Marinoscillum sp. 108: one gene and its partner. The protein of the gene in region 1 interacts with the protein of each later gene in a pairwise test. Links are inferred from orthologs where the notes say so. Each region holds a gene or a part of one and is shown in the gene's direction. Other genes may lie near its edges. The genes, in order: GV030_RS21125 and GV030_RS12990.

Region 1 (8,043 bases):
ACCACCGTGACCATATACATCGACACCACCAGGGTGATGATGAAAGCCACCGTTAAAATCAGGATCACCCTGGCGTAGTTGAAACTGATGGTCTTTTTCTCCGCGAAGTTCTCTTCATTTCTAATGATCAGAAGGTACCTGTTGGTAAGCCAGTTGGATAAAGTCTTTTTAGGAGCCAAATCAGCGAAATTTATGAAGTGTCAAATATATTGAAACCCTACTGTTTTATCTTTACAAGATTCTCTAGGGATATACGTTAATTTGCAAATATCTATTGTGCGCATTAATCTCATAACTTATTTCATTTTAATTACCCTGTTGGTAGCCGGCTGCTCCTACAGCAGCGGGCCTGTGAGCACAGCTTATCAAAATGTAACTGCGCATTACAATGCCTACTTCATCGCCAACGAACTGATGAATGAAATAGAGCAAAGTGTCTATGACAACTATCAGTGGAATTATAACAAGGTACTCCCAATCTACGTACCCATTGACTCTAATGATGCCAAGAGCCTGGAAGCACAGATAGAAGACTGCATAGAAAAAGCCTCTATTGCCATTCAAAGGCACCCCAATTCCCGCTGGGAGGACGACTCCTACATATTGGTGGGCAAAGCGAGGTACTACTCCCTGGAATTTGCCGATGCCATTGAGACCTTCAAGTTTGTAAATAAGCATAGTGAAAATGACGATGCCCGACATGCTGCGCTGATCGAGCTCATTAAATCCTTTGTAGACTTCAACGAAATTAATAATGCCATTGCTGTCTCTGATTATTTAAAAAAGGAGAAGCTCAACAATAAAAACAAGAAGGAACTGAGCATGGTACGAGCCTACTTGTTTCAGAAGCGCAAAGATTTGGATCAAATGGTACAGCACCTGGTGGCAGCTGAAGAGCTCATGACCAAATACTCGGATAAAGCCAGAATTGATTTTATCATCGGACAGGTATACCAGCAACTAGGGTTTGAGGCCGAGGCCTATAATTATTATGAAAGCTGTCTGAAAAATAATCCAGTATACGAACTGGCCTTTTATACCAAGCTGAATATGGCACAGGTGACCCAGGTCACGAGTTCTGGAGACATCAAAAGGACCCAGAAATATTTCAAAAAACTCCTAAAAGACACTAAAAACACGGAGTATAAAGACAAAATCTACTACGAGATGGCCAATTTTGAAGTAAAGCAAGGCAATCTCGATCAGGCCATCGCTTATTACAAAGAATCGGTAAAATCCTCAGTAAAAAATAAACGCCAGAAGGCTTACTCGTATTTGAAACTTGGCCAGATCTACTATGACAGTCTCAAAAACTTTGTGTTGGCACAGAATTATTACGACAGCACAGTCTCTACCATGCCCAGAGATGAGGAAAACTTCGAAAAAATCAAGCAACGACAGGAGATCCTCAATGATTTTGTCAAGCAAATTGTAACCATCCAAACCAACGACAGTCTGGTGAGTCTTTCTCAACTTCCTCAAGATTCTCTTTTGGCACTTGCTACTGCAGTGGCTACAGAACAGCATGAAAAGGAAGCAGCAAAAAGGAAAAAAGAGGCTAAACGCGCCAGCCAGCAAAGCACTGTATTTGACCAACAAGGGGGAGACCTGATAGGGGCAAACCTGGCACCTGGCGCCACCTGGTATTTCTACAATACCACAGCTGTAGGCAAAGGTGTTACGGAATTCAAACGCATCTGGGGTAGTCGACCTCTCGAAGATAACTGGAGGCGAAGCCTCAAGGCTGGTGGTGAGATTGCCACTGTAGCAGAGGGAGAAGCATTAGCCAAAAAGGAGGCAAGTGCAGAAACTGAAGGCGATGATGCCATACAGACAATGGTGGACGAAATGCTCGCCTCCGTGCCTTCCAGTCAGGAAGAAATCAACAAACTCCTGGCTCAGGTAGAAGAGGCCCATTACAACCTCGGGAATATCTATAATTTCAAACTGGATGAAAATGCCAATGCCATTGAAACCTTTGAAACACTTATAGCGCGGTTCCCGCAAACTGAATATAAGGCAGAAGTCCTGTACCAGCTTTACCTCCTTTATAAGGGCTCCAACATTGAGCTGGCCACACTCAAGTCTGATGAACTCAAACGAGACTTCCCGGAGTCCATATATGCCAAACTTGTGGATAACCCCAACTACCGAGAAGAGAGCAAGGCCGCAACCGAGCAGCTCAAAATGGTGTACACCAAAGCTTACAAGCTCTACAAAAGCAAGGATTACCAGAAAAGTAAATACCTACTGGACAGTGCTTTCAACCTCTATCCTGAAAACTCATTCAGTGATAACATTGCACTACTCAATGTTCTGAACATGGGAGAGCTGGAGGGACAATTCAAATATCAGTATGAACTCAATAACTTCATTAAAACATATCCGGAAAGCGAATTAATCCCTTACGCGCAAAAACTGGTAAAGACCAGTGAAGACTATCAAATCAACCTCTACAACAGTGCTAAGGCCCGTTTTGTAGAATACTTTAAGCAGAAGCATTATTTGGTGGTCGTATATCCAAACAATGACCAACTCACCCAACAAATACCTTTGGAGGTAGAAGAATTCATTAAAGCCAAGAATTTTGGCCTGACCACCGGCAACCTCATTCTCAACCAGGATCATGCGCTCGTGCTAATCAATGAGTTTCCCGCTAAGGGAAGTGCCGAGAAGTTTCTCACCATGCTCAATGCCGAGCTTTCCCTTAAAGACTTACATAAAGGAGAAAAAATATACAGCTTTGTAATTACGGAGGATAATTTCGATATCTTCTATCAGACCAAAGACGTCAACGCTTATTTGAATTTCTTTGAAAAACACTATCCCCAATGAATAAACGAACGCTCAGAATCATCGTCATCGTACTGTGGGTTCTCTTTTTAGGAGCGGCCATCACCATACCATCCCTTTTCTACATGGTCAAACATGACACCAATGGATGGTTTGGTGACCTGCCAAGTCTGCAGGATCTTGAAAAGCCAGATCCGGACCTCTCCTCTGAACTGATCAGTGCAGATGGTGTTTCCCTGGGAAAATATTACAGGAAAAATAGAACCCCAGTAACCTATGAAGAGCTGTCTCCTGCATTGGTCAACACCCTCCTGGTAACAGAGGATATTCGCTTCAAAAAACACTCCGGGATCGATCTCAAAGGCTTGTTGAGAGCCGTCATCGGGAAACTAACATTTCAATTCAACGGTGGTGGCTCTACCATCACCATGCAGCTGGCCGAAAACCTCTACAGTACCTCTTCAGCCAATCGAGGCTCCCTTTACAAATACTCATCTGTTGGTCAAATCATAACTAAACTTAAGGAATGGATTATCTCCGTTCAACTGGAGCAGTCGTATACCAAGGAGGAAATACTTGCGATGTACCTGAACACCGTAGAATACGGAAGCAACTCTTTCGGAATTAAAGTTGCTGCCAAAACTTTTTTTAACAAACTCCCATCACAGCTCAATTACAGTGAATCAGCACTGCTTGTTGGGGCAATCAATGCGCCTACCCGGTACAGCCCCATCATGAATCCTGACAATGCGATGGCCAAAAGGACAGAGGTACTTTATAACCTTCATAAATATGGACTATTAACAAGAGATACCTTCGACAGTCTCAAAACGACAGATTTCGGCCTCACTTATTTAGTAGATAATCACAACGAAGGTCTGGCCACCTACTTCCGGTTTGTCATTAGAAATTTTCTGCTCTCCTGGACGAAAGAGCATGGCTATGACCTCTTTGAGGATGGGCTCAAAATCTATACTACCATTGACAGTCGTATGCAGGAATACGCCGAGCAAGCCATGAAAGAGCACATGGATACTTTACAATCCATCTTTGATGATCATTGGGCCACTCTTAAAAGTAACCCCTGGATCGACGATAACGGAAATGAAATCGAGGGGTTCATTGAAAACGCAATGAAAAGGACACCACAGTATCGCGCGCTGGTTAGTAACTATGGAAAAGAATCAGACTCTGTAGAGATACTCCTGAATAAAAAGAAACCAATGACAGTTTTTAGTTGGGATGGTGAGATAGATACGGTGTTTAGTGCCTATGATTCCCTACGATATTACAAAAAGTTCCTGCAGGCAGGCTTCATGGCCATGGACCCCAAAAATGGCAACATTAAAGCTTGGGTAGGCGGTATCAATCACAAATACTTTAAATATGATCATGTAAGCCAAGGGAAAAGACAACCGGGGTCTACCTTCAAGCCTTTTGTTTACACAGTGGCCATAGACAACGACTACTCTCCATGCTACCCGGTAGTGGATGCCCCGGTAACATTTGCCATGCCCGGACAAGATCCACCTACCTATACTCCTGACAATGCCAATGGCAAGTTTAGTGGAGAAGTCATGACCATCAGGCAAGCCATGGCTCGATCTGTCAACAGTATAACCGCTTTCGTGATGAAGCAGGTAAAACCTGAAACCGTCATAGAATACGCCCGAAGACTGGGAATAGAGAGTCCACTTGCTCCTGTTCCTGCTCTGGCATTAGGTGCCGGTGGAGATGTTTCACTTCAGGAAATGCTCGCTGCGTACTCTACCTTTGTCAACAAAGGCATCTATACCAAACCCTTTTTCATTTCTCGAATAGAAGATGAAAATGGCAATGTGATACAGCAATTCGTTCCGGAAACGAGAGAGGCCCTCAATGAAGAAACAGCTTACCTGATGCTTCACATGCTTAAAGGAACCACCGAAGAGACCGGAGGTACAGGTCTCTCTATCGATCGGGAACTCAGGATGGATAACGAAATAGCGGCCAAAACAGGTACCACTCAGAATGCATCGGATGGTTGGTTTATGGGGGTCACTAAGGACCTGGCAGCTGGCGCATGGGTAGGTGGAGACGATCGCTCCATTCACTTCAAATACTGGGCGATGGGACAAGGCGCCAGAACAGCCATGCCCATTTGGGAAAAATTCATGTTGAAAATATACGCGGATCCAACGCTAGGGTATCAGAAGGGTCCGTTTGACAAACCTTTGAAACCAATCAGTGTGGAATTGGATTGTGATAAATACAATGATGTTCTCCAGCCTACAGATTCTCTTCGTTTCGACCTGATAGACGAAGACGATATCATGTAACCTACATGGAATCTCACAAATTTTCTACCCAAGAATACGGAAAGCTCCCGCACCAGCCGGGTGTATATAAGTTCTACGACCGCACCAATACCATTATATATGTTGGTAAAGCCAAGGATCTTCTCAAGCGTGTGTCGAGCTATTTCAACAAATCAAACCAGGCCAGCAGAAAAACGGTCAAACTGGTTCGAGAAATTGAAAGCATTGAAGTCATCATTGTAAACAGTGAATTCGATGCGTTGCTATTAGAAAACAGCCTCATCAAGGAGAATCAGCCAAAGTACAACATTCTTTTAAAAGATGACAAGACCTTCCCAAGCATCTGTGTCACCAATGAGCGTTTTCCCAGAATATACTCCACCCGAAGCATAGACCCCTCCAAGGGCACGTATTATGGCCCCTATACAAGCGTAAAAGCCATGAATGGAGTGTTGGATTTGCTTAGAAAACTCTACAAAATCAGAACGTGCAATTTCAACCTTTCGGAGCGAAACGTTAGCCAGGGAAAATTCAAAGTTTGCTTAGAATATCACATCGGCAATTGTCTGGGTCCTTGTGAAGGCCTGCAGGACGAATCCGACTACATGGAGGACATCCAGAGCGCCCATCACATTCTGAAAGGCAACATATCCACGGTGAAAGCGGGTTATAAAGAGCTTATGCAAAATGCTGCCGAAGAGTTAAAATTTGAATCAGCTCAGGATTTCAAACAAAAACTGGATCACCTGGACAATTTCCAGTCGAAATCCCTCATTGTGAATCCTAAAATCAGTGACCTGGACATCTTTGGAGTAATAGGTGATGGTAGCAAATACTACCTCAACTACATGAAAATCGAGCACGGTAGCATCAGAATGTCAGAGACCGTGGAGTCTAAAAGAAAACTGGACGAGCCAGAAGAAGAGCTGCTCCAGCTGATCTTATTTAGCCTCAGAAATAAGTACAACAGTACAAGTACAGAAATCATTAGTAACCGCCCCATCAATGGCTGGGATGAAATAGAAATCACCCAACCCAAAATCGGTGATAAGAAAAAACTCCTGGATCTCTCACTCAAAAACGCGCTCTTCTTCAAGAATGATCGGTTGGTGAGGAGCGAGGGAAAGAAAACCAGCGGTGAAAAAATTCTTGAACAGTTGCAATCTGATTTGGGATTAAAGAGTTTACCCAGACACATCGAATGTTTTGACAACAGCAATATCCAGGGCACCAACCCCGTCTCTTCAATGGTTTGCTTCAAAAACGGTAAACCATCCAAGAAAGACTATCGCAAATACAACATCAAGACGGTGGTGGGTCCGGATGATTTTGCCAGCATGAGAGAGGTAGTAGGCAGAAGGTATAAGTACCTCACAGAAGAGAATCTCCCACTACCGGATTTGGTCATCATAGATGGGGGAAAAGGGCAGCTGAGCGCCGCCTGTGAACCCCTCAAAGAGCTTGGTCTATATGGTAAGCTTCCGATTGTCGGAATTGCCAAGAGACTTGAGGAAATTTACTACCCGGAAGATTCAATCCCTTTGCACATAAGCAAGAAATCCCCAGCCTTGAAACTCCTCCAGCATTTAAGAGATGAGGCCCATCGGTTTGCCATCACTTTTCACAGATCCAAAAGGAGCAAAGCCAGCATCCAATCCGAGCTCGATCATATCAAAGGTCTGGGGAGCATTACAAAGGAGAAATTGCTCCGTCATTTCAAAAGTATCAAACGCATTGAAATGGCGCAGGAGGAAGAACTCGCTGAAATAGTTGGCAAGTCGAAAGCCAACATACTGACAACCTACTTCCAACAAAAAAAGGGATCGTAAACGATCCCTTTCCCTCATATTATTTCAAGAAGTAATTAGTACTCCCACAACTCACTTTCATATTCCATCAGATCATATTCATATTTCTGCTGAAGCATTACAGCATCAAATGGATCTGAGGTAAGCTGCCTGATATCAAGGTTTTGTGCATTGGACATCTTAATGATTGGTGCAGAAAACAATCTCAGCTCAAGAGCGTCCCCATAGTTTCTATGTGCTGCCTGGTTCTGGTTGTTATACCATATGGCTTTGTCTGCATAAGGCCCTCTGAACAACGCCACAACATCCTCATACTTAAAATGACAAACCTGGTTTTCAAACCCTGCAGGATTCCATGTAGAACCTGCTCTTCCCGGTAGGGCAATTGTCAAGGCTCTGATGTACCAATACATCCTGGATCTGTTACGATCAAACATCACTTCCTCTCTAATGTACATTACATCAAATACATCCTTCGGAATGGCGTCTGCTTTGGGCCCGCTGGACTGTGCCTGACTAGAAGATTCGTTGCCGAAACCACCACCAAAACCGCCACCAAAACCACCACCGAAATCAGCACCACCTTGACGCTCAACTGTTGTTTTTGTCTTAAAAACACTATCAGGCATCAGGTTCAGGCATGAATCCGTCATATATGGTTTCAATAAACCCTCTTCCACCGCATCGAGCAGGAGTCGGGATATTTCACCGTTTCTGGAGAAAAAAGGTTGATTTTGCTTTTCACGCAAATCCATTCTCCTCCAAACCATTCTCTGGAACATAATCTGAGATTCTTGAACCTCAGGTTTTATGATTGGAATCTTTACCTCCTGCGCATACAAAACAGGAACGGTCAGTAATCCAATCAACAGTGCATAACAAAATTTTTTCATAACCTATCTGAATTAATTTAGAGAGATGTTGATGAACCTATTGTAATTATTAAAATCCTCAACCTCTTTTCTAAAGTTCTGTCTTTGTACTTTCCTTATTTCAATTGACAACTGGTCGCCTTTTCTGGCTTGAGATGTAATAGCTGTAAGGTTAGCGGTTTCGCCTACTGTAATGGTCGTTCTTCCGATACCACCACTTACCAAGGTAATTTGTGCTTCCGCCACCCGGAACTTAGCGTCCTCAGGAAGGAA
Region 2 (8,003 bases), on another replicon or contig:
AAACTTCGCGCGTAGATGCCCTGGAGCAGGCCATTGCCAAGGCTCAGAAGTTTGGTTTTGATCTTCAGGGAGCTGTCATGGCCTCAGATGCTTTCTTCCCATTTCCCGATTGCGTGGAAATAGCCGATAAAGCAGGGATAAAAGCGGTGATCCAGCCAGGAGGCTCAGTGAAAGACCAGCTTTCTATCGACTATTGTGATCAAAATGGCATGTCTATGGTCTTTACAGGAACCCGTCATTTTAAACATTAGTAAAACAGTACAATACATATTAAATTCGTAGCTTTCCCTACCAATAATACAGCGAGCAGAACATGGGTTTTTTTGATTTCTTCAACAGTGACATAGCGATAGACTTAGGCACAGCCAATACCTTAATCATTAGCAAGGACAAAATTGTGGTGGATGAGCCTTCTATCATTGCCATCGACAAAAACAGCAATAAAGTTTTGGCGATAGGTCGTGAGGCGATGCAGATGCATGAAAAAACCCACGAAAATATCAAGACCATCCGTCCTCTTAAAGACGGTGTGATTGCCGACTTCCATGCTGCAGAGCACATGATCAGAGGGATGATTAAAATGATCGACAATGGCAACAAAAAATGGTTGCCCTCTTCTCACAGAATGGTCATCTGCATACCGTCGGGAATCACCGAAGTGGAAAAACGAGCGGTACGTGACTCTGCAGAGCATGCAGGAGCCAAGGAGGTCTACATGATCCATGAACCGATAGCCGCTGCCATCGGTATCGGCATCAACATTGAGCAGCCTATAGGCTCCATGATCGTAGATATCGGGGGAGGTACCACAGAGATCGCTGTTATTGCTTTGAGCGGTATAGTGTGTGACCAGTCCATTCGTGTGGCCGGTGACTCATTCAACAAAGACATTCTTGACTACATGAGACGTCAGCACAACCTGCTGATTGGTGAGCGAACCGCCGAGCGGGTGAAAATTGAGGTAGGATCAGCCCTTACCGAACTGGATGACGGACCGGAAGATTATGAGATCAGAGGTCGTGATTTGATGACGGGTATTCCAAAAGTGATCAAGATCTCTTACTCCGAAATCGCTTTTGCCATTGACAAGTCAGTATCCAAAATAGAAGAAGCTGTACTTAAAGCATTGGAGATATCTCCGCCGGAGCTTTCTGCAGATATCTACGACAATGGTATCTACCTAACAGGGGGTGGTGCATTGCTCAGGGGCCTTGACAAGAGGCTCTCTATGAAAACCAAACTACCAATACATATCGCTGAGGATCCATTGAGAGCAGTGGTAAGAGGCACCGGACTGGCACTGAAAAACCTGAACCAGTTCAAGCCTGTTTTAATGACGTAATTTCTGAATGCAAAATTTACTCTACTTCCTCTATCGGTTTAGAACCTTTGGGTTATTTCTGCTATTGGAAGGGATATGTGCCTGGCTGATTATCGGTTACAACAATCAGCCAAATGCTGCATTCCTTAACTCATCAAACAGGCTGGTAGCCGGCATCAACACCCTCACCAGCAACACCGGAGATTACTTCCAGCTAAAAACGATCAACGATCAACTGATCCGTGAAAACTTGCTTCTGCGTGAGCAACTGGCCAATGTGAGTCTGGGACTTGTGGAAATAGATTCTTCGGTCAGAAAATATAATCTGTTCAAGGCCAAGGTGATCAACAACACATTCCAGCGATCTATGAATTACCTCACTCTGGATGTAGGATCAAAAGATCAGGTGCTACCGGGTATGGGTGTAATAGGTGGGGAAGGAGTTGTTGGTCAGGTGAAGTCTGTATCCGGCAATTTTGCTACGGTCACCTCACTGCTTCATAGAAATCTGATGATTTCCAGCTCTGTAAAACGCACCCGCACCCTCTGTACTGTTCAGTGGGATGGAAACAGCCCCTTGGAAGCTTCATTGAAATACATCCCAAGGCACATCCCCATCAATATTGGGGACACCATTGTCACGTCGGGGTTCAATGCGGTATTCCCTGAAAACATACCAATCGGCACCATCAGCGAGTATCAGTTGGAAGACAACGACGTTTTTTATGAAGCCAAGATCAGTCTGGCTGTGGATTTCAGCTCGCTGGAATATGTGTACCTGGTACAAAATGTAATGAAAGCTGAGCAGGATAGTCTGGAAACCGAAACCCAAATGGTGCAATGATCCGAGTCAACATACAACAGCAGGTTTTGCATTTTATCGTCTTTTTGGTGATACAGATACCTTTTTTGTATAAGCTTATTTTGTTCAATAGTGCTTTCGGTTTTTTCTACATCGGTTTTATTCTCTTTTTGCCTTATGCTTTGAACAGGAGCCTGACCATGGTCATCGCCTTTCTGACAGGCCTCATCATTGATGCCTTTTCAAACACCCCGGGCATACATGCCTCAGCATGCATTCTCGTAGCTTTTGTAAAAGATGGCTGGTTTAACCTCATGATGGGCACCTCCGATGATGATGTTTACCTTGACTGGAATGAATTGAAAGTCTGGGGATCTATCAAATATCTCCTACCTCTTATATTCATTCATCACATCATCATTTTTACAGTAGAAAATGGTGGATTTAATTCATTCGGATTTTTGTTCAGTAAAATACTATACAGCGCTCTGTATAGTTTCATCATTGTATTTGGGCTCAGCTTCCTGATGGCCCCGAAAGCAAGAAGAATATGAACACCAGAGCAATCATCATACAAGGTTTTATTTTGTTGGTGGCACTCATCTTTTCTATCCGTTTGTTCTCCATACAGGTGATAGACGATGAGTATAAGCTAGCTGCTGAGAACAACATTGTTCAGAAAATAGTGGATTACCCTTTCCGCGGGTTGATGTACGATCGGTTTGGCGAACTGATGGTTTACAACACGCCTGTGTATGACCTCATGATTGTGCCCAAGGAAGTGAACCTGAGCGATTCCTCCGATTTAATAAAGCTTTTAGAAATTGACCATCAGACCTTCGTGTCCAGGTATCAGAAGGCCCGAAAGTATTCCTCTATTCTGGCATCCAAGTTTATGGAGCAGATACCCAATGATTTTTTCGCCAAAATACAAGATCGGTTGGTCGCCTATGATGGCTTCTATGTGCTACCCCGTACAGTAAGAGGCTATCAGCACAACATGCTCTCCAATACACTGGGATATGTGGGCGAGATCAACAGGAGTCAGATTATCCGGGACACCAGCAACTACTACAAGTCTGGTGACTACATTGGGATTTCCGGGGTAGAAAAGCAATATGAAGAAAAGCTCAGGGGCAAAAGAGGACTGAGGTATAAGATTGTCAACGTTCAGGGCGTGGAGAAAGGAAAGTTTAGGGACGGAGCCTTCGATACGGTGTCTATTCCTGGCAAGAGCATTCACCTCACCATCAATACGGAACTTCAGGAGTATGCCGAAAAGTTACTGAAAGGTAAAGTGGCGGGTTTAGTAGCCATTGATCCGAGAACCGGTGAAATACTAGCGATGGTTTCCACACCTTCCTATGATCCTGCGCTACTCAGTGGGCGAGATCTGGGTAAAAATTTCCAGAAGATCAGAGAGGACTCTCTTACTCCGCTTTTCAACCGGCCTTTGCAGGCCATGTATCCTCCGGGATCTATGTTTAAGACCCTCCAGGCGCTCATCGCCATGGAGGAAGGTGTATTGAGGCCCAGAGAACAGATCTACTGTGAAGGCAACCTCATCGGTGATCTCGCTCCCATCGGGAGTTATGATGTGGTAAAAGCCATCACCTATTCGTCGAATAATTACTTCTACAAGGTATTCAAAAGGGTGATCGAACAAGGTGAGCACGAAAGCAGGTTTATTGATTCGCGAATAGGATTGGAAAAATGGAACGGGTATGTCAATCAATTTGGGCTGGGCCGCAGACTGGGCGTGGACATTCCCAATGAACAAGCCGGGTTGGTCCCCAATATTCAATATTACGACCGATACATTGGCACCAACCGGTGGGCATTCAGCAATATCTACTCCCTCAGCATCGGACAGGGTGAGCTGCTCGTTACCCCACTACAGATGGCTAACCTTGGAGCCATATTAGCCAATAAAGGATACTATTATACACCGCACATTGTAAAATCAGTGGAAGGCGAACCCGCCCTGAAAATTGAAAAAAACAGCATTGACATTAAGCCTGAGTATTTTGGAGTGGTGATAGACGGTATGGAGAAAGTGATAGAGGAAGGTTCCGGTAGACGCGCGTATATCCCTGATTTGCCCATATGTGGCAAAACCAGTACGGTAGAAAACCCCCATGGAATGGACCACTCCGGCTTTATGGGTTTTGCTCCAAAGGACGATCCGCAGATAGCCATAGCAGTCTATGTGGAAAATGCCGGCTGGGGTGGACGTGCTGCAGGTAGCACAGCCAGTCTAGTGATAGAAAAATACATCAAAGGAGAAATCTCCAGACCGTGGGTAGAGGAGTTTGTTCTGAAGGGAGACTTCCTGGATGAAAAGCAGAAAAAGACATTGAAAGAAATGAACATGGCCAAGCTTAACCAATGAGAAACGATCAACTCATCAATAAGCTCGATTGGCAGGTAATACTGATTTACCTGATCCTGGTATTCGGCGGGTGGCTCAACATTTATGCGGCGGACTACGACCCGGACGTGAACAATGGCATACTCAACTTCAGCATGAGTTCGGGAAAGCAGTTGATCTGGATAGGCTCCTCTTTTCTGCTCATCGCATTGATCATGCTGCTGGATTTTCGCTTTTATGACTCCTTCGCTTACATTATTTATGGAATTCTGATCTTTCTGCTGATAGTCGTCTTGATCCTTGGTAAGGAAGTGGCCGGGTCCAAATCCTGGTTTGAGCTAGGCGCTTTCAAATTCCAGCCGGCTGAATTCACCAAGTTTGCTGCGGCGCTTGGTCTGGCCAAGTACCTGAGCAAGTCCACACGTAAATCTTCAGACCTGAAGGTTCAAAGTATTGGATTTCTTTTCATTGGGTTACCCATGATCCTCATCATATTACAAGGTGACCTGGGAAGTGCCATGGTGTTCGGTAGTCTTATTTTGGTCATGTTCAGAGAAGGAATGCACCCCCTCATACTTATCCTCGGCTTGGGTGTTATCATTCTTTTTCTTCTCACCCTGCTGGTCAGTCAAACGGTATTGCTCATCGGGATAGTGGTGGTCACATTGCTGGCGCTGGGCCTGGTGGCCAAGTCTCCACCTAAAATTGCCATTGTGCTTATTGCAGGACTTCTCACAGCGGGATTTATCCGAAGTGTGGACTTCATACTGACTGATGTACTCAAACCACATCAGCAAAAGCGTGTGATGTCTCTGATCAATCCCAATGCTGATCCCCTGGGAGTAGGTTGGAATGTGACCCAATCTAAAATTGCCATCGGATCTGGAGGCCTCACCGGAAAAGGTTATTTGGAGGGTACACAGACAAAGTTTGACTTTGTGCCAGAGCAAACCACAGATTTCATTTTCTGCACCATCGGTGAAGAGCAGGGCTGGATCGGTAGTTTTTTGTTGGTGGCATTGTTCAGCACACTGTTCGTGCGCCTCATCTATCTGGCCGAACGACAAAAATCCTCCTTTGCTCGTATCTATGGTTACGGGGTGGCCTCTATCCTTTTCTTCCACTTTGCAGTGAATATAGCCATGACGATTGGGCTGTTTCCGGTCATCGGTATTCCGCTACCCTTTTTCAGCTATGGAGGTTCATCCCTTTGGGGATTTTCAATCCTGCTCTTTTCTTTTCTGAAATTGGATGCCCACAGGATGCAGGTACTTCAGCGGTGGTGATAAATCTTATCTGAATTTTCTAAAGACTACTTTCAGGAGTTCCTTGACCTCCTCACTGTTCATGTCCCAGGCACGCTCCTTGGCATAAGTTTGCACCAGCAATTCCACGGCATCATCAAAAGATTCACAAGCCTCAATGGCGGCTATGGCTTCCGTGAAAGCCTCGCGGCTACCATCAAACAACTCCTTGGTAAACATGTATCGATGATTCACGGAGATCGCTTCCATGATCGTTTGCACCTTCTTTTGCTCCAGCTGATCAGCAAGGGTATTACTTTTCTTGCTAAAGGTGTCATTGATCGTTTCTCCGGCCTCTGGAAATTGTTCGTTTACAGATTCTTCAGGCGCTATTTCCTCATCTGGAGTTTCTTCTGGCCAATCCTCCGCAGCAGACGAATGCTCGGCCACTTCTTTGGTATCTTCCTCCTCTTCAGGTTGTACCTCTTCATCAGATTCTACCTCCTCTTCGTCTAATGGCTCTTCCTCTACCTCCGTGGTTGCTTCCACTTCATCAGATGATGCCTCCTCTTCCTCCTCAGCCGCTTCAAAACTCAGCTCCTCATCTTCCTCTTCGTTGGCTTCCGGCTCTTCAATGACTTCACGCTCCAATTCTTCATCTTCATATGCCTCTTCGTCTGAGTAAAACTCCACCTCCTCCTCTTCATCAGGCTCCTCTTCCATCAAATCATCCTCCATTTCGGGAATCTCCTCCTCGCTTTCCTCATGGCTCTCGAAAGAGTCTTCATCCATGAAGAGCTCCTCTTCTGACAATGGGACTACCCGTGACAGGAGTTCCAACTCATGAGCTACTACCTCCGCAGTATCCAGTTCGTCAAAGTGGGCCTCGGCATTGTCCAGAAACTCATCCAGAGACACTTCGTTATTTTCTTCGAAGAAAGATTGAACCTCTTCTTTATGAAGCCTAAGGTATTTGAGGATAGGTTTGGTAAGTTTCTCATTCACCTGAGGCACATCCAGGGCGTCAAACTCCATGATGAGGTAGCTCCCCGGGTCTGCTGCAATCAGCAGCGTATCAGCCACCGCTTCCTCCAACATGCCCACCAGGTGCTCCTTACCCATCTCTATATGCTGAGACAGGGTGTTCATAAACTGAACCATGGCTTTTCTTACTTCCGTATTCTTATAATTAAAAAACGGGCTCTCAAGCCGTTTCATTTCCTCTTGCCACTTGCGAAAGAGGATTTTTAATACAAAAAAATTAACCTGCTTGGAAGGAGTCAGGCTGAGTATTTGCTTACCGGAAATTTTCTCTTTTTGCTGAAAAAAATCAGAGGCGATTTTTTCGGAAAACTCTTCACTATATTCCTTTATAAACTCATCGTTTAGTTTCCTTTGCATAAGAATGGAAGATTGAAATGCCTGAAGTCACAATAAAAAACCTCAATAGTAAAACTATTCATTGCAACTCTAAAACGGAAAAACTTCTGGATATTTTACTGACGGAAACAGACTGGATGCATGCCTGTGGCAAAAAAGGTAAGTGCACCACCTGCACCACAGAGATTCTAGCAGGACAAGATGCCCTGAGTGGGTATACGGAGGCTGAAAGGAGATTTATTAACTTAGGGAGATTAAAAGAAGGTGACCGTCTGGCATGTCAGGCAGAAGTGCATGGAAATGTGACTGTAAAGGCACCTGGTGCATATAAACTTCCACACATTGATTATTCTGAATAGATGTTTGTAGAACCCAATATTGGAGGCAGGTCCATCAGCAAGGCTGGCTGGGTAGAAGTGATTTGCGGATCCATGTTTTCAGGAAAAACCGAAGAACTCATCCGTAGGCTCAACCGGGTACTGATCGCCCAGCAAAATGTAGAGATTTTCAAGCCTACCATCGACAAGCGGTACTCCAAAAAAAAGGTGGTGTCCCATAATGAAAATGCCATTCACTCCACACCGGTCAATTTCGCTCATGACATCCTCCTGCGTGCGGGACACTGTGATGTAGTAGGTATTGATGAAGCACAGTTCTTCGACGATGAAATTATTTCGGTTTCCAATGAACTGGCCAATCAGGGAAAAAGAGTGATCATTGCCGGACTTGACATGGATTTTATGGGGAAGCCATTTTCCCCAATGGACCAACTGATGGCCACCGCAGAATACATCACCAAAGTACACGCCATCTGTATGGAATGCGGAAATATCGCTTCTTACTCCTACCGACGGACTAAATCCAAGCAAACCGTCGTTCTAGGTG

What was found.
Region 2: the proteins of GV030_RS21125 (region 1) and GV030_RS12990 interact in binary tests that used the Escherichia coli proteins (3 or more experiments, as listed by UniProt). The link is inferred for Marinoscillum sp. 108 from one-to-one orthologs.

The regions. Positions count from the first base shown.
Region 1 is NZ_LR734819.1:114,675-122,717, reverse strand. Bases 2,432-5,471 are described here. They hold GV030_RS21125 (transglycosylase domain-containing protein), read left to right. Parts: upstream 2,432-2,831; coding sequence 2,832-5,111; downstream 5,112-5,471. Other genes in these bases: uvrC (excinuclease ABC subunit UvrC), read left to right, coding at 5,117-5,471; GV030_RS21130 (tetratricopeptide repeat protein), read left to right, coding at 2,432-2,835. In the rest of the region: GV030_RS21135 (M23 family metallopeptidase), read right to left, coding at 1-179; more of GV030_RS21130, read left to right, coding at 277-2,431; more of uvrC, read left to right, coding at 5,472-6,919; gliding motility protein GldN, read right to left, coding at 6,955-7,791; gliding motility protein GldM, read right to left, coding at 7,804-8,043. UniProt on the Escherichia coli protein: Cell wall formation. Synthesis of cross-linked peptidoglycan from the lipid intermediates.
Region 2 is NZ_LR734808.1:3,208,094-3,216,096, reverse strand. Bases 2,095-5,094 are described here. They hold GV030_RS12990 (penicillin-binding transpeptidase domain-containing protein), read left to right. Parts: upstream 2,095-2,673; coding sequence 2,674-4,515; downstream 4,516-5,094. Other genes in these bases: rodA (rod shape-determining protein RodA), read left to right, coding at 4,512-5,094; GV030_RS12995 (hypothetical protein), read left to right, coding at 2,162-2,677; mreC (rod shape-determining protein MreC), read left to right, coding at 2,095-2,165. In the rest of the region: purH (bifunctional phosphoribosylaminoimidazolecarboxamide formyltransferase/IMP cyclohydrolase), read left to right, coding at 1-251; GV030_RS13005 (rod shape-determining protein), read left to right, coding at 314-1,342; more of mreC, read left to right, coding at 1,350-2,094; more of rodA, read left to right, coding at 5,095-5,780; GV030_RS12980 (hypothetical protein), read right to left, coding at 5,787-7,139; GV030_RS12975 (2Fe-2S iron-sulfur cluster-binding protein), read left to right, coding at 7,157-7,477; GV030_RS12970 (thymidine kinase), read left to right, coding at 7,478-8,003. UniProt on the Escherichia coli protein: Catalyzes cross-linking of the peptidoglycan cell wall. Responsible for the determination of the rod shape of the cell. Is probably required for lateral peptidoglycan synthesis and maintenance of the correct diameter during lateral and centripetal growth.